Regions from separate parts of the Peribacillus muralis genome, predicted to be linked through region 1. Evidence: riboswitches for the same ligand, from Rfam matches in the RefSeq annotation. Region 1 holds a riboswitch; the other holds the start of a gene.

What was found. Region 1 has a riboswitch for thiamine pyrophosphate ahead of tenA (thiaminase II). Riboswitches for the same ligand answer to the same signal wherever they lie in the genome.
Region 2: linked by a shared signal. The riboswitch ahead of thiC (phosphomethylpyrimidine synthase ThiC) and the one ahead of tenA (thiaminase II) in region 1 are both predicted to bind thiamine pyrophosphate.

The regions. Positions count from the first base shown of each region.
Region 1 covers NZ_CP017080.1:2,174,255-2,183,644, reverse strand. The annotation lists gene thiO (glycine oxidase ThiO) at 1-53, opposite strand, end outside; gene tenI (thiazole tautomerase TenI) at 55-666, opposite strand; gene ABE28_RS10660 (energy-coupling factor transporter transmembrane component T family protein) at 705-1,487, opposite strand; gene ABE28_RS10655 (ABC transporter ATP-binding protein) at 1,498-2,964, opposite strand; gene ABE28_RS10650 (ECF transporter S component) at 2,977-3,561, opposite strand; gene tenA (thiaminase II) at 3,577-4,260, opposite strand; TPP riboswitch at 4,391-4,518, opposite strand; gene ABE28_RS10640 (lytic polysaccharide monooxygenase) at 5,346-6,833, shown strand; gene ABE28_RS10635 (serine/threonine protein kinase) at 7,887-8,672, shown strand; gene ABE28_RS25010 (hypothetical protein) at 8,669-8,833, opposite strand; gene ABE28_RS10630 (HU family DNA-binding protein) at 8,998-9,270, opposite strand; gene ABE28_RS10625 (cobyric acid synthase) at 9,368-9,390, opposite strand, start outside.
Region 2 covers NZ_CP017080.1:780,886-790,275, forward strand. The annotation lists gene ABE28_RS03770 (sensor histidine kinase) at 1-371, opposite strand, end outside; gene ABE28_RS03775 (glycerophosphodiester phosphodiesterase) at 597-1,526, shown strand; gene ABE28_RS03780 (zinc-dependent alcohol dehydrogenase) at 1,679-2,818, shown strand; gene ABE28_RS03785 (DUF4822 domain-containing protein) at 3,241-4,203, shown strand; gene ABE28_RS03790 (nucleoside deaminase) at 4,493-4,945, shown strand; gene ABE28_RS03795 (hypothetical protein) at 5,228-5,686, shown strand; gene ABE28_RS03800 (histidine phosphatase family protein) at 5,949-6,482, shown strand; gene ABE28_RS03805 (HAD family hydrolase) at 6,623-7,411, shown strand; TPP riboswitch at 7,527-7,643, shown strand; gene thiC (phosphomethylpyrimidine synthase ThiC) at 7,780-9,390, shown strand, end outside.

The DNA of each region.
Region 1 (9,390 bases):
ATCGATCCGCCAATTACTCCTCCGCCGACAATGATTGCATCATAAGAATTCATCTTATCGCTCCTTTCCTAGAGACTTCGAATATTCTTTAACGGCCTCCATGGGGTTTTTTGCCTCGAGTATACCTGACATGACCGCAATCCCTCGGACACCTGCCTCCAGCACGCTCTGGCAATTCGAAGGTGTAATGCCTCCGATTGCAATGATCGGAAGACTGACATTGCTTGTGATTGCCTGAAGTTCCTCTACGCCTTTAGGAGGGAGGCCACGCTTGGAATCCGTTTCAAAAATATGTCCATACATCGCATAATCGGCTCCCTGTTGGCAAGCGACTTTTGCTTCTTCCATGGAATGAACCGAACAGCCTACACCCAATCCTGGAAATGCCCTCCTTACGACGGCGGCATCCAAGCTGTGGAAAGCTAAATGCACGCCAAATGCCTGCTTCGTCCAGGCTACATCCGCACGGTCATTAACGATGAGTTTCGATAACGGTATCTTTTGGTCTTGTAATAGAGTGACGGCTCGATAAAGCTCTGAAGCATTCATCTGCTTTTCTCTTAAATGAAAGAAATCAACATCATCCTGTATCTCCGACGCAATCTCCACGAACTGTTCCAAATGCTGTTTCCCGGTAGAAATAATATGCAATTCTTGTGCACTCATATTCAGGCCTCCTTAACTAGCAAAGTAATCTCATGGGTTCATCTTGGCAAGATCGGGAAATGAGCCGCTAAGTAAAAGCCTGCCAGCAGCACGAGGGTGAAATAAAGAATGAATCCTTGATCTTTTTTGGAAAAACCATACTCATAATAGTAGGTCCTCTCCCTCGTATCCGTAAATCGCTTCGCCTCCATCGCAACCGCAATCCGGTGAGCCCGTCTAATGCTTCCAGATAACAACGGGATGGAATAAGCCTTCATCTTGAAATAGATCGCCTTGATTCCGGTTCCCCGTTCGAACCCGCGTACTTTCATTGCGTTCCTTATCATTTGAAACTCCTCCATCATGATCGGTATGAGCCTTAATGCCGCCATGAAACTATAGGCATATTTCGGTTTAAGCTTGATTTGCTGCATCAAGGAATAAAACAAGTTCACGGGTCTCGTCGTCAAGGAAAAAGTCAATCCCAGAGCCGCAAAAAGCAGCGCCCGAAAGCCGACCAGTACCCCCCTCATGAAGCTTTCTTCCGTGATCGATATCAAGCCCCACTCAAACCAGAGTGTCTCACCTTTGCCAAAGAAAATCATCGCCGAAGAAGTGGAAATGAATATGAAGCAAAAAGGGATGAACAAAAGTAACATACGTTTTATCGAATGACCTGAAAAACACAAGAGCAATAGTAAAACACCAATGGTCACATTCATCATGTAATTGGAATCATGGATGAATAATGCCACGAAGCATAACGCAATCAAAATGCATAGCTTCAAGCTTGGATTAACCTTATGAAGCCATGTTTCTGCACCTGCAAAATTCACCTGCATGCCACTCCTTCTAAAATATATATGCTTCAGGCTCCGGTAATCGGTGCTGCTGGATGACTTTTTCATCACTAATTACGCGACCATCTTCCACCGTCCAGATCCTCGTTGCGAAGTGATCGGAAATATGATCGTCATGGGTCACCATGATAACCGTCCCCCCATGGCGGCGATATTCCTCGAACCATTCCAGTAACGCAAAGGTATTTTTCGAATCTTGGCCAAAGGTAGGCTCATCCAAAAGAATGATTTGTTTGTCGGTCACGATTGAGGCAGCCACACTCAAGCGACGTTTTTGACCCATTGATAATTGAAACGGATTTTTAGCGTGATGTGTTTCCAAATGAAATACTTCAAGGAGTTCACGGACTACTTCATCTATTTCTTGCGGATGTTTTTTGTTGATTCGCAAACTGTAGGCGATTTCTTCGTATACAGAATGTGCAACGAACTGGAATTCAGGATTTTGAAACACGAAGGTCATGAAATCGGTTAGGTTTTTCACCTTTTTGATTGGTGTTCCTGCTATTTCATACTCTCCTGTCGTGTGAATAAATTGCATCAATGCATGTAATAACGTACTCTTGCCCGCTCCATTTTCGCCGTTGATGACAACCCATTCCCCCGGATAGACCTTCAGCTCCTCAACCTTGATTTTCGCTTCTTTTTTCCGAAAGCCGCCAAAACCCTGCACATGCAAAATGGGGCTGTCATCACTAACTCGGTACTCACGAGCGAGTTTATGATGTTGGATATACTCATCCCAAACTCCCGGGAACCATATTCCATATTCTTTCATTTCGTATTCATATCGAGAAAGAACGTCGTCTTTCGCACCATCTGCAATGATTTGGCCATCATCATTAAAAAGGACGATTCGTTCGATGAATTCCAAAACATGATCAATTTTATGTTCCACGATAATAATCGTCTTATCTTGTCCAATTTCCTTCAGCATGTCCCACATTTCCTTTGTTCCTCGTGGATCAAGCATAGCAGTCGGTTCATCCAGGAAAATGACTTCCGGTTCCAGCGCCAAGACAGACGCTATCGCAAGCCGCTGCTTCATCCCGCCTGATAAGGTATCGATACTTGTATGAATATTACTAAGCTTCAAACCTACCTGACTGATATAATATTGGATTTTCTCCTTCATTTCTTCCTTTGGTACTGAAAGGTTTTCCAGGACGAAGGCAATTTCCTCATCGGCAAACGGCATGCAGAACTGACTATCGGGATCTTGAAAAACGAATCCCCATGAAGCTGGGCATGTCAATTGTTCCGCCTTCATCGGAACTTCGATGGATTGTGGGATCAGCCCGCTTAAAACTTGCAATAGCGTCGACTTTCCACTTCCAGATGGCCCTAACAATAAAACCTTTTCACCTTTATCAATCGAGACGGATAGGTCCTTGAATAGCAAGGTCCCCTCGCCTGGAAACTTCAATCTTAACTTTTCGACATGAGCGATTCGTTCCAACCTCATCCACCTCTACTTCTGGTCCAGTTCGGCATAATCCTTGCTTGATACTGGACGGACAAGATTCGTTACTCCCGTTGCTTCCAACACCCGTACAAGGTAGTACGCAAACACTCCAGCAAAGAAAACCGACCCGATAAATCTAGCAATTAAAAACAATAGTAAATTCCAAACGGAGAGCGAGCCGATTTCCCCGTAGGCAAAATCCATGACGACCGATCCAAGGCAGGAAGCAATCGCCGCTAAAACGGCCACTGATAAATTGAAGTTTTTATATTTGAACGCCATGAATACCAGTTCCGCGAATAACCCTTGCACAACCCCATATAAAAGGACGGTCAACCCCCACGGAGAGCCAAGAAAGAATTCACCCGACGCTGCCGCAATTTCTGCCAACAGTGCCACACCAGGTTTTCGCAAAACCAAAAAGGCAACGGGTCCTGCCATAAACCACATTCCATAAATCAGTTGATCAAGATGTAATCCAAATGGTTTAACGGAATAATAAATCGAACCCCAAAGGATATAGACAATACCAAAAGCGACGGCAATCACGATCGTGACCAATATATCCGTTAATTTCAACCCTTTTTTCATCGTTTCAATCTCCCTTTACACTTCTAGTGTTTTCTTAGGTACCGGCCATGTTTCCATACGATAAGCCATTTCCCAAAATGAATATTCATATTGGCTGCTAAGGATGAAATGCTCTTTCATCCGTTCTTTATCTGCATCCGTTACTTTTTCAGCAATCTCATCAAGCCTTGCAATTTGTTCTTCAACTAAAGAACGGAACCACTCTCCACCGTATGCCGCAATCCATTCTTGATAAATCGGCTCATCTGGATTGCACCCTTGCAGCTTTTCACCTATTTCATAATAAAGCCAATAACATGGCAGGATAGCGGCAATTACATCTCCTAAATGTCCTGAATAAGCCACACGATACATATGGGACGTATACGCATAAGCCGTCGGAGCTGGCTTGAAGTTTACCTTCTCTTCTTCCGTGATACCCAATTTCCCGGAAAAATTTTCGTGAAGCCTCAACTCCGCTTCATACGTTCCTTGAGCATGCCCAGCAAGCCTGCTCGTTGTATGTAAATCTTCAGCCTTCACTGCACCTAAAGCTTGAACTCTGGAAAAATGAGATAAATAGTATGCATCCTGCATCACATAAAAACGAAAACACTCCAATGGCAATGTGCCATCCCCTATTCCGGTAACGAACTTGTGTTCAAAACTAGCTTCCCAAATATGATCCACCTCTTGCCGAATTACCTCTGAAAACTTCATCCTCATTACCTCCATATTTTATTTTCCAAATGAAAGATACAGGAAACACCGCCCTCTTTTTTGACAAATAAAAAACCACTTTCTTTAACGTAAGAAAGTGGTTGTAGTTGAAATAATACAAAAAAACGTATCGTCCCAGACCCCACTTCCCTACGCTGGTTTAAACCAGATCAGGTTCCAAGGGTCTTAAAGTCATTCTTTAATCTCAGCTTCTCAGGTAAAATGGGATTTACCAATAAAGCACCCCTAGTGGTACAAATTGTATATATAACTCATTTGCCTTTATATTAACATGATAAATACAATTGTCAAACAGATTAGAAAAAAATTCAAGCCGATACCTTCTTAAGTTGGATTTGCTGGATTGCACAGTTTGGCGGGTTAACAGTCAATTTGCGCTGATATGGCACGAAAAGATTTTTTTCATCATTCAATAATTTTAGGGTGGGTTTAGCGATTGTGTCTTCATTAGTAGAAGAGAACCCAAAAAAGTTAGACACTTTATTTAGGCAGTCTTGAGAGAGTGAACCCGGCAATCTATCGGGCTCATGTCTTATACTTTTACTTTGATCCGTTGATGATTGTAGTAATGGATATATCTCTGCTTAGTCAAATTCTTGAAGATACAGTAATCCTGAACTGAATGACCGCATTATCGAGACAATTTCTTTTACGCGTAATCTTGCCGATGTTCCTTTTGAACGAACGGCATTTTTCATCCTTACCAGTGACTTCAATCCTAGTTCAATCATCAAACGGGGATGGTTTTATGATTGATGTGAACACGTAGTTCTATTTATCATGGTTAGTGGCCCCTTTTTCTTTGGTTTAAGGACAAAAATGAATTTGTATCACATGAAATTAGACCTTCCATTCCATGTTTCCCCATCTCCTTTTAACCAGTTTTAAGTATACGATCTTATTACATTACAGAAAATTTATCATAAAATTCATTTTAAGTAAAAAATAACTAGAAATGCCACAATTTCATTATTATCTTTGTTATTCTATTAATTGAATTGCTTGTCTTTTTTAGATCGTTAAAGGAAGCGAGTAATTTGGAAATTGGATGAAGAGGTGATTAGATGAATTGGACAAGTACAGTGTTGAAAGGATTATTGACTGCAGGTGTTTTTGGATTGGGAGCCTGGTTGTCAGCAGAAGTTGCTTCTGCTCATGGGTACATAGAAAAACCGGCAAGCAGAGGGTATATCGGTTCATTGGAGAAGCAGGAAATAGGCTGGCAATCTGCACTAGAGAAGTATGGGCGTGTTATCGACAGTCCTCAATCCGTGGAAGGTCCGAAAGGCTTTCCGGAAGCAGGACCGGCTGACGGTCATATAGCGTCAGCTGGGGGTGGACTAGGCCAGATTGATCAGGTAATGGACCGTCAGTCCGCCGATGCCTGGAAAAAGCAGGACATGCGAGGTGGATTGAATACGTTCACATGGAAATATACAGCACCTCATGCTACTTCCATATGGCATTATTACATTACTAAAAAAGGGTGGGATCCAAATAGTCCTTTAGAGCGTTCTGATTTCGAATTGATTGGGACAGAGACTCATGATGGTACACCGGCTAGCAATAATTTGACTCATAAAATCAATGTGCCGACAGACCGGAGTGGATACCACGTCATCCTTGGCGTATGGGACGTAGCAGATACTCCAAATGCGTTCTATAATGTCATTGATGTCAATCTAATTAATGATGGTTTGGTAGATACAGAGGCCCCTTCCCTTTCTGGACCGATTGAAGTTTCTCATGTATCAGATCGAAAAGTTATGTTGAAGTGGCAGGAAGCAACCGATAATGCAGGAATCAAAGGGTATGATATTTACCGCAATGGGCAGAAAATCGGTTCAACAGCTCAGGCATTCTATACCGATACAGATGTAATGCCAGAGACGGAATATCATTATACAATCAAGGCCATTGACCTTTCAGGCAATGAAAGTGTTGCAAGCGAAGAAGTAATTGTTACAACCCTTCCGTTAACTAAAGATACGGAATCTCCTTCCGCTCCAACTGGCCTCCACACGATGAAGGTAACAGAGAGTTCCGTTAGCCTTATGTGGACTGCTTCCGAAGATAATGTAGGCGTGAAGGAATATTTGATCTACCGTGACGGAAAACAAATCGGCACTACGGTAAACACTTATTATGAAGACAAAGGATTACAGCCAGGAACCCGATACTCATATACAGTGTCTTCCCGCGATGAGGCAGAAAACCTCTCTCTCCCAAGTTCTCACCTAGAAGTTACGACGGTAAAAGATGACTCGAATGCTTCAGGAGAAAAATGGAATGCCGCCAAGGTTTATACAGCAGGGATGGTCGTTCTCTTCAATGGATATGAGTACGAGGCAAAGTATTGGACACAAGGGAACCAACCTGACTCCTCGGATGCTTGGAAACTGTTAAGTGAAGCATCGGTAGAATGGAACCCGCAAAAGCCATATTTGGGAGGTGATAAAGTCACGTATAAAGGGCATGTGTACGAAGCAAAGTGGTGGACGATGGGGAGCATCCCTGGGGCATCAGAAATTTGGATTTTAGTAGAAAAATAAGATAAGTGGATTATGAAGGTTCTCTAAACGTTGTCATATAAAAGGATTATAAGAGTATAAGTTAAACACGCCTGAAAAATAATTCTATGCGATAATTCATAATTATCCCAATAATTTCTTGTATTTACTTCGTTCGTCTTTTAGTTTTCGAACGAGAGAGTTTTTAATTGTGCAGTGCCAAGGACAGTGAAAAAGTTTTCTTTGTCACCAGACGTGTTGGTCTAAAACCTGTTCTGTACCAATCAGTGATTTAAGTGCTGCCAAGCGAGTTGAAACGCATCATCGTGAATCCGGTTATTCTAAAAAAGATGGCCTAAATGTCAAGATACGGTTGCGACTGTCCACTTGCATACAGGCCATCTATTAAAGAAAAAAATGTTAGACATGAGATGTTGCTTCGGGCTTTCTGGATTTTATTCTGGTAATATATTCTTCGCCAGTTTTGATGCCCATAAGACCCCCCCTCATTTTTTTAGCAGATCCCATCTTCCCTCAATTAAAAGTAAACTTTCATATAATGGGAATATAATCCCTTAGCCTTACCAATTAACAATTCATGGTCACCTGCATCATACTCATTTTTTGATTTGCATTCCATCCAGGAAGCGAAACAAGGTAAAAGTGCAATTTCTCGTCTCGTGCCCATCCATCTTATCACCTCCTAGACTATTATTATGAATTCACTATAGTAAAATTAAAAATCATAAAAATCCAAAAATTTCATAATATGAAATTTTCAAAAAAAACATTAATGATTATTTTAAATTGGGAGCGATCGTATAATAATTTCATATGATTACAAAATTCGGACGGTTTTTTCATGAATTGGCGTTTCTACTTTATTTTTTCATGCAATTCCCAAGTTTACTCTCCAATTTAGCCGCGAGTTTCTGGGTGACTCGTAATTTCGGGTCTTTTATAGGTGAATTCGGAACAATCATTTCTTTCATTACCTGTTTTTCTTAAATCAGTGATAAACTAGCGATGATTCATTTTGAAATTGTGTATTTTCAGATTTTAGATTATACGAAAGCGGTGAGGGAAGTTTCAATTTTGCGTACCATTAGAAAAATCTATCAATTTTTTGTGGATAAGCCCTTAAAAAAAGGAGTCGTTTTACATAACCGCTACGAAATCACTACTGTAATCGGAAAAGGAAGCTACGGTATTGTTTATCTTTGCAAGGATTGGCAAGCGAATAAAAATATCGTGATCAAACAACTGCGGAAAAGTAAACGGCGAAGCAAAAAAGAGCTTGAACGGTTCGAACATGAAATCGACATATTACATGCATTGAACCATAAAAGCATCCCAAAATTTCACGAGAAATTTACGGATGACGGGAACGTTTATTTTGTGATGGATTTCATTGAAGGAGATAATTTGGAAGACCATATTTTCTACAATCATGTAACCTTCACTGAGAAGGAATCCCTGCATTTCCTTGCTGAGCTGGCGGGATTAGTAGCTTATTTGCATGACAATGGGATTTCCCATCAAGATTTACGGATACCAAATATATTGATTCAGAACCATCATCCCATTTTGATAGACTTTGGTTTGTCTAAATGGGTCGTTTCGGCACCTATCACGGATGAACCTGTTTTGGATTTGAAACAACAGGATTTTTATGACTTGGGGGAAATACTCTTATATGTCCTTTATACGACGTATTCAGCCAATAATAAAAAGGCTCTTCCTTGGACAGAAGAGCTTTCGTTAGAAAAAGAAACGGTGCATATCCTGAAAAGGCTATTAAGCATCCAAGAGCCTTATTCGGATATCGAAGAAATTTCCATTGACCTGAAGGCTGCATTGGATTCCAAGGCATTGAATTAGCTGCTGCTGCCGCGTCCTCTTCTCTTGTAGCGGTCACTGCCGCTCAAGGGAGATCGCTTATACCCCCGGCTGCTGCTGCTGCCCCTGCGGTATTGGCCATGTCTACGTTCACTGCTTCCTTGGGATAATTGTTTGATTTTTTTCATTATTTTCTTCAACATATCTATCACCTCTTTTTTATGGATTTAAAGCCTGTTATACATTAGCCTAACATAGTCACAGTATAAACCTCATTAATATGTACTATAAGTTTTATTCATTCATTGAAGCACTTCAAAAAAAAACTGACGCCTTTACGGCGCCAGGTTTTTTCTGCGTTCATCTATTATTTTACAGCTTCTTTTAATTCTTTACCTGCTTTAAAAGCGGGTACTTTGCTTGCTGCAATTTGGATTTCTTCACCTGTTTGCGGGTTTCTTCCTGTACGGGCTGCACGATCACGTACTTCGAAAGTACCGAAACCGACTAATTGGATTTTTTCTTCTTTTGCAAGTGTAGACGTGATTGTTTCAAATAATGCATCCACCACTTTTTTTGCATCGTCTTTTGTCAATTCAGCTTGTGCTGCCACACTGCTTACTAATTCTGTTTTATTCATATGAACACCTCATCCTTTTTTTCTTAAAAAATATGTAGAGAAGACAACATAACATATCTTATATGCCTCTGTCACTTATAAAGGCTAATTAAAAGTCTCACACATCCGTAACTTCAAGTT
Region 2 (9,390 bases), 1.4 Mb from region 1:
ATGATATTTAACGTTGCGACAATATAAAACCCGATTTTATCGAAGAGAAAGATCGGGATCAAGGGCGCTAATGCAAATAATGCTAGCATGATTGCCGTATCCGGGAATACCCAGAATTTACTATATAAATAAACGGTGATTAAGGAAATGAATAAGCTTTTATAGAAGTTGCCCTCCGTTTTAATGAAAAATAGCAAAGAAATGATCATTCCCGATATAAGAATGACCTGGAAAGTCATTTCGTAAGGATTATCCCTCCAACTGATTGGTGATACGGATATGCCTACCAAAAGTAAGAAGGATATCATGCCCATGAATGCCCTCATGATCAATTGGTGTTTGTTTTGATAATATTGGTAGTTTTTTAGCATAATTCCCCTTAATATTAATGTTCTGTTTGTTTAATAGTAAGCTGATACGTGTTTTTTGTAAATCGGATAAAGTTGAAATTTTCCATAAAATGTTCCTTTGCACGCTCTGTCCAAGTAGGCCATTTTATTCATTTTACCAAATATATGGTTTATTTACATGATATTTGCTGTAGCTTTACATTTCCCTTCTAAACTGATGGTAATAACGGAAGGGAGAGAGAGAAAATGAAAAAGAGCATGAAAAGAGCAGGTTTAAGTATGATAGGTGCAGCCTTTATATTGCAGGCTGTTTCTATGAGTGCTTCGGCCGCACATGAAAATCATTCAAATTCACCTATTTATGAGAAGAAAATTGTGAATATTGCACATCGGGGAGCCTCTGGTTATGCCCCTGAACATACGATATCCGCCTACCAATTAGGAGAAGGAATGAAGGGTGATTACATAGAAATCGATCTTCAGATGACAAAGGATGGAAGATTGATAGCGATGCATGATGAACGGGTGGATCGCACGACGAATGGTACTGGCCTTGTAAAGGATTTAACGCTGGGAGAAATCAAAAAACTGGATGCGGGTTCATGGTTTAATGAAAAATATCCACAATTGGCAAAAAAGAAATATGAAGGGTTGGTGGTTCCCACTCTGGAAGAAGTCTTTAAGAAATTCGGCAGACAGTCCAATTACTATATTGAAACAAAGTCCCCAGAAGTATATCCGGGAATGGAAGAAGCACTCCTGAAGGTTTTGAAAGATTATAAAATGGTAGATTCAAAGGGCTATACCAAAAATGTCCTCATCCAATCGTTCAGCAGGGATAGTCTTTTAAAGGTTCATGACCTGAATCCAAAGTTACCTCTAGTGCAGCTTTTTTCTTATAAGAATCAAGCGACCATTACTGAAAATGAATTGCAATCCATTAAGCGATATGCCGTTGGAGTGGGTCCAAACTTCAATATGGTTGATAGGAAATATGTGAAAATGGTCAGAACTCATGGCCTGCAATTTCATCCTTATACAGTCAATGAAAGGGCTGATATGAAGAAAGCATTGGAGTGGGGGGCAACTGGGGTATTTACGAATTATCCGGATGTGTTTAACGAGGTCTTAAGAGAGTATAAACATAATCATGGCCTTAACAAGGAGCTGCGATGAGCCGCATGGAAGATTTTCATTGGTGAGTCCCAGGTATCTGGGGCTTTTTTTTGTTATTCTGCTTGTTTATGGGGAAAAATCAGGCTTGAAAAGATTGGCAATTTTTTTGGTGGGTATAGTAGGAGTATTAAGTGATTTCTAGGAGGATGATTATGAAGGCGGTTACTTTTCAAGGGGCAAAAGATATACAGGTAAAGAAAGTTGAGGATCCAAAGCTTCAGCAGAAGGATGATATCGTCGTAAGAGTTACTTCAACGGCAATCTGCGGTTCCGATCTCCATATCTATCAGGGTGCTTTGCCGACGCATAAAGATTATGTCATTGGTCATGAGCCGATGGGCATCGTCGAAGAAGTGGGACCCGAAGTAACGAAGGTGAAAAAAGGGGATAGAGTTGTCCTGCCTTTCAATATTTCATGTGGGCATTGTTATTATTGTGAGCATGATATGGAGAGTCAATGTGATAATTCCAATCCAAATGAAGCGGTGGATACAGGGGGATACTTTGGTTTTACTGAACGTTATGGAAACTATCCTGGTGGGCAGGCGGAATATTTAAGGGTTCCATATGGAAACTTCATGCCTTTTGTAATCCCTGAGTCTTGTGAGCTGGAAGATGAGGCGCTTCTGTTCATGTCCGATGTCCTGCCGACCGCATATTGGAGTGTAGAGAATGCCGGCGTGAAAAAAGGGGATACGGTAGCGATACTCGGATGTGGGCCGATTGGCTTGATGGCCCAGAAGTTCGCCTGGATGAAAGGCGCAAAGCGAGTCATTGCCATCGACAATCTTCCTTATAGGCTCAATAGGGCCAAACAGATGAATAAGGTGGAGATATATAACTTCGATGAATATAACGATATGGGCGGCTATATTAAGGAAATCACTTCAGGCGGGGCCGATGTCGTCATTGATTGTGTCGGGATGGATGGTAAGAAATCGACGATTGAGGCAATCGAACAAAAGCTGAAGCTCCAAGGGGGAACGCTGAGTGCAATCGAGATTGCGATTAAAGCTGTTCGCAAATTCGGCACGCTACAGCTGACTGGAGTGTATGGATCGAAGTACAATATGTTCCCACTAGGCGATTTATTTGAACGGAATATTAACATTAAAATGGGACAAGCACCGGTCATTCATTATATGCCGATGCTTTTTGAAAAAATTACGGCTGGAGAGTTTGACCCTACTGAAATCATATCCCATCGAGTTCCTCTCGAAAAAGCGGGAGAAGCTTATCAAATCTTTAACGATCATGAAGACGAGTGCATTAAAGTGGTGTTAAAGCCATAATGATAGCTGATATAAAAAAACCAATGCATCTAATGCATTGGTTTTTTTTCGTTGGCGTCACATCGGAAGACATTTGAGTAAGTGTCATGATAGTCAATCTGCTGGAACAGAAAGCGAAGTTTATCTTTAGGAAGATCCGTTTACGACACACAAATAAGTTTTAAGAATAAGTTTATCTTTTTTTAAGAATTTATTTAGAGGGAGTTTATAACTTGGGACTATCATGATGGAAGTAGTAACTGCCTTCACGTTTCAGTGTCCCTATCAATTCAAGCTGTAGAAAAGAAGGAGGAACAGATGTCGTTAACTCAGGGAAATAGTCAGTTTTTAAAAGCTTCCATGTAAAATCAGTAATGGATCAATGTTCAAATGGTTGGACATTTAATATATATATACGACATTAAAGAAATGAGGAGAACGAAATGAACAATTATGCAAAAGCAATAACATCAATAATGCTAGGATTCACATTATTCTTAACAGGCTGTAACACCAACACTAAAGAAAATGATAGTGAACAGAAGCAAGAACAAGCTGATAAGAAGACTAACAAGGAAGATAAGGTAACGGAAGGTCAGGAAATGGCTAACATTCTTAGCAACACAAATTGGCAGGGTACAAAAGTGTATGATAAAGATAATCATGATTTAACAAAAGAAAATGCAAACTTCATTGGGCTTGCAAAATATGATGCGAAGTCAGGAAGATATGAATTTTTTGATGCAAAGACAGGGGAGAGTCGTGGCGATAAAGGAACATTCTTCATCACCAATGATGGAAAGAAGAGAATATTAATTTCAGAATCAATGAATTATCAAGCAGTTGTCGACATGGAAAAAATAAATAAAGATGTGTTCACTTATAAAAGAATGGGGAAAGATGCTGATGGCAAAGATGTAGAGGTATTCGTTGAACATATTCCGTATAAAGAAAAAGAGCTGTCTTTCACTGACCCTGACAAGCAGCTGGACACTACTACAGGGGATATTGTTAAAGACGTTGATGGGGATAAGATTTTAGGTAGCACTCTTTGGCACGGAACTAAGGTGTTGGATGAAGAAGGTAACGATGTTACGAAGGCCAATTCCAATTTTATAAGCTTGGCAAAATTTAATGACAAGACTAATGAATATGAGTTTTTCAATGCTGAGACAGGAGAAAGCCGCGGGGATTATGGCTACTTTGCTATTGTACACGACAATAAAATAAGAGCCCATGTTTCAATTGGAGATAATAAATATGGCGCCGCTCTTGAGCTTACCGAACTTAATAATAAAAAATTCACCTATAAAAGAACGGGTAAAGACAATGATGGCAAGGACATGACTGTATTCGTTGAACATGAACCTTATAAAGGCGATCTTGAACCAAAATTCACTAAATGAAGTAAGAATGGCATCTAATCAAAAAGGGAATGGATTTCTCCGTTTCCTTTTTGTTTTGATTCGAGAATAATGGGAATAAAAGACTAACTGAACTTTTGCCCATGCCATTTTCTAAATCATAGATTACAGTGGTTCTATTATTCGCCAATGCCTTTGTCAATGTCCTATGATTAATTTACCTATCTTTTAATTGGAGGCTCTTTTCGTAAAGGCTGTTGTTTTTAAAGTGGGACTATTAAGTTGATAGGAGCGGAAATCAGCTAACTAAAACATCGATGGAGGTCTTGAAATGGATAAATTCATGGAACGAGCAGTAGAATTAGCGGTGGAAAATGTTCGTGAAGGTGGTCAACCCTTCGGTGCAGTACTTGTGAGGGATAACAAGTGTGTAGCTGAAGGCGTTAATGAACTGCACAAAAGGTATGATAGTAGTGGTCATGCGGAATTACTGGCTATCCGGCGCGCGCAAGAGCAATTCCAAACGAACGATCTATCCGGTTATACCATGTATGCAAGTGGGGAGCCTTGTCCGATGTGTCTGACAGCAATGTACTTTGCTGGAATCAATAAGGTTTTTTATTGTGCTTCAGTTGAGAATGCGGAAGAAGTGGGTTTAGGGAAATCTAAAAGTATATATGAGGATTTGCAAAAGACAAAGGCAGAACGCTCACTTAAGATGATACAAATGCCTTTAACTGAAGGTCAATGCAATCCAATGAAGCTTTGGAAGGAGAAATCGTAGTATTTGGAGACCGTTGGTCAATACTTAAGGAAACAAATCCATAGGAACGATAAAAGTCCAAATTCTCAATTTTAGTCCTGGGAATTTGGTCTTTTTATTTGTATTTACAGCAAATACTTCCTGCCTTTTCCATATCGTGGTTTTGTTAATTTGAAGATGAGGCGCTAATAGCGGAAAAAAAACTGGCAGCAAAGGAAGTCATATGAGCTTGGATAAGAGTTTTTGGTAAGGAAATGAAGTGGATATATTATATAATGTTAGTGATAAAAGGAGGGTATTTAGATGGTATATAATTCGGCAGCGGAACTTTGTGAGGGTTTTGAGCAAGTGTATCCTCCAATTCACGTTCAATTGACGATGGAAATCGTCGATAAGAGATTGGGACCTGTAAAAGCGGAGGCAGAGATTGCCATCAAGCCCGTTAAGTCGAAGGGGTATCTTGAAGTGCTGGTGGAAGAGCTGGAATCGGAGCATATCTTTGCTGATGAAACTGGAAGTATTTATGGCAGCTTTGGCATTGATCAAAGCATCGAGATCTATGATGAAGTACTGGCTGTCATCCCGTTCGATGAGGTAATCGGCAAGGAGAATTGGCATGAGATAGTGGATGCCTCGATAACGGTGGAGAAGCTTAAGGAGCAGCTCGGAAAAGCCCTCAATGATTATCAATTCAGTGATTTAAGCGGGAAATATAAATTCAGGAAAAGATGTACGATCACCGAACTTCAATTCATGGGTTAATAGATTGATGGAGAAGGCAAATGCTTTCTCTTTTTTCCATTAGACGATGATATATCTCGTTCACTTGCTGTTTGCCACCCGGTGATGCTTCCTCCTTGTTAGGTAACGTGAAGAAATGGGTACCAAATAAGAGAACAGAGGGATAAAGTATTGTAATGCTAACGCTTTTATTCAATGAATGGTTCCTTATAGAGTATAAGGTATTACATATTGATTTAATGGTAGAGAGAAAAAAAGAATTTGCATGTGAAGAGGAGTACTTATGAAAATTGGATTGGTAAGGCATTTTAAGGTGTCACATGAATTCCCGACCGGGAGATCTGTGTCGGGGGATGACATGAAGCAGTGGTTTCTCGATTACGATGCTGCGGATATCATTTATGGATCGACTCCATTAGGTAAGACGGAATGGGAGGAATGCTATTGCAGTGATATGCCGAGGGCAGTCAAGACTGCGGAACATATTTATCCTGGCACGATTCACTTTATGGAGGAGCTGCGGGAAATCCCTTCCCCGCCCCTGAAAGGGAAGGTGAAGCTGCCCTTCATCCTTTGGGCCATCTGGATTCGCTGCTGCTCAGTCATGAACAAGCAAACAAGAATGGAAATTAAGATTGCAAAGCGGAGAATCAATAAAGTATTGGACGAGATATTTGCAAAGGGGGAAAGAGATATCTTGATCGTGTGTCATGCCGCACTTATGGTCTATTTAAGGAAAGAGCTGATAAGGCGGGGGTTTGGAGGTCCGAAATTCAAGCTTGCGAGCAATGGAAGGCTATATATTTTCGAAAGGTGATGAAGTATCTCCGCAAGATGATGGATTAAAGAAAGGTCCAGTCATTTTCCGAATAGTTATTCATTTTCCCATGGTTGTAGTTTATTATTGTACTAATGTAATTTTAACGAATTCCATAATGGGGAAAGAGGTTGGATGATTTGGTTAAGGCAGTATTTTTTGATTTGGATGATACGTTACTTTGGGATCAGAAAAGTGTGAAAGAGGCTTTTGTCGCCACATGTGAAGCGGCTAGTGAGAAATATGATTTACATGTCGGCGAGTTTGAGGAAGCTGTCCGAAAGGAAGCACGTGAGCTTTACTCTTCTTACGATACATATGCATTTACGCAGATGATCGGAATCAACCCTTTTGAAGGATTATGGGGTGATTTTAACGACGATCATGACGAATTCAGGAAGATGGCGGAAATTGTACCGGCTTACCGAAATGAAGCTTGGACGAGGGGCTTGAAGGCCTTGGGAATCGATGACCCTGAATTCGGGCTTGAGCTGGCAGAGCGTTTTCCTGCCGAAAGGCGTAAGAAACCGTTTATCTACGAAGAGTCCTTCCAAGTACTGGATGAATTGAAAGGGAAGTACAAATTGCTTTTGCTGACGAACGGCTCTCCAGAACTGCAAAATACGAAGCTTGAAATTACACCTGAACTGGTTCCATATTTTGATAGGATCGTCATTTCAGGAGCGTTCGGGTGCGGTAAACCGGATGCGTCCATTTTTGAGCATGCTTTGGAAATCATGGATTTGGATAAAGATGAAGTATTGATGGTCGGAGATAATTTAATGACCGATATCCTCGGGGCATCAAGAGTGGGTATAAAGTCGGTCTGGATAAACCGCGAGGATAAGGAACGGACTGAGGTGCATCCAACCTATGAAATCAGGCATTTGGCGGAGTTATTCCCCATTCTTGCGAGCTTGGAGGATTGAATTTTTGATCTCGATTGCATAATGAAGCATGGTGCTGATGCTGGAAATATTAGGACTTTGAAATGATTTACAGAATGAAACGGGTGAGATATAGTTACCCTGTATTCGATTATATTGTTCAGACTAGGGGTGTCCAATAAACGTTGGGCTGAGAGAGAAGCGCGTTAAAGCTTCTTAACCCTCAGGACCTGATCTGGTTCATACCAGCGTGGGGAAGTTAGAATCTACTAAGCATTGACGATTAAGTTGGTCAGTCCTGTAGTCATACTAACGTTAGCCAGGTCTTAAATTGGAGATCTGGCTTTTTCGTGCGAAAAATGGATTGGATTTTGTCCTTTTTAAATCAATTGAAAAGGAGAAATGAAATCATGATGGGTAATTCAGTAAACGATTTGAACGTTTCGATTATGTCCAGTTTTGCAGGAAGTAAAAAGGTGTATGTAGAGGGATCTAGACTTGATATTAAAGTTCCTATGCGCGAAATTAAGCTAAGTCCGACTACCGGGACCTTCGGTGAGGAGGAGAATCCGCCTTTACGGGTTTATGACACGAGCGGCCCCTATACGGATACAGGATATCCGGTGGATATTCATAAAGGACTCGACCCGATTAGACGCAGCTGGGTCCTGGAGCGTGAAGACGTTGAGGCATATGAAGGACGGGAAATAAAACCCGAGGATAACGGATACAAAAAAACAGGGTCAAAGTCCAATGCGGATATCTTTCCGGGATTGAAAAGGAAACCGTTACGGGCGAGGGAGGGTAGAAATGTAACCCAGCTTCATTATGCACGAAAAGGACTGATCACCCCTGAAATGGAGTTCATTTCAATTAGGGAAAATGTCGATCCCGAGTTCGTGAGAGAAGAGGTAGCGAGCGGAAGGGCGATCATTCCGGCAAATATTAACCATCCTGAAAGTGAGCCGATGATCATCGGGCGTAATTTTCACGTGAAAATAAATGCGAATATTGGAAACTCGGCCGTCAGTTCATCGATTGAAGCCGAGGTGGAGAAAATGACTTGGGCTACACGGTGGGGAGCAGACAACATCATGGACCTTTCCACAGGTAAGAATATCCATACGACACGGGAATGGATAATCAGGAATTCCCCTGTGCCAGTTGGAACGGTCCCGATTTATCAAGCTTTGGAAAAAGTGAATGGAATTGCAGAAGATTTAAATTGGGAGGTCTTTCGGGACACGTTAATCGAGCAGGCTGAGCAGGGTGTCGATTACTTCACGATACATGCTGGTGTGCTTTTGCGGTATATCCCCCTCACAGCAAAGCGGGTTACGGGAATCGTATCCAGGGGAGGGTCGATCATGGCTCAATGGTGTCTGGCCCATCACACAGAAAGCTTCCTCTATACCCATTTTGAAGAGATTTGTAAAATCATGAAGACATATGATATTTCTTTCTCATTAGGAGACGGGCTTCGTCCCGGATCGATTGCAGATGCGAATGATGAAGCACAATTCGCAGAATTGGAAACATTGGGCGAGTTGACGAAGCTTGCTTGGAAGCATGATGTTCAAGTCATGGTGGAAGGTCCTGGACATGTGCCGATGCATTTGATCAAGGAAAACATGGATAAGCAGCTGGAAGTGTGTCAAGAAGCCCCATTCTATACTTTAGGACCTTTGACAACAGACATAGCTCCTGGCTACGATCACATTACTTCGGCGATTGGTGCGGCGATGATTGGCTGGTTTGGAACGGCCATGCTCTGTTACGTAACACCGAAAGAGCATCTCGGCCTTCCGAACAAGGAAGATGTTCGAATCGGTGTCATTACCTACAAAATTGCCGCTCACGCAGCTGATCTTGCAAAAGGCCATCCGCATGCACGAAAACGTGATGATGCCCTCTCCAAGGCTAGATTCGAATTTCGGTGGAGAGATCAATTCAACCTTTCCCTCGACCCTGAAAGAGCTGTCGAATATCATGATGAAACTCTGCCGGCCGAAGGCGCCAAA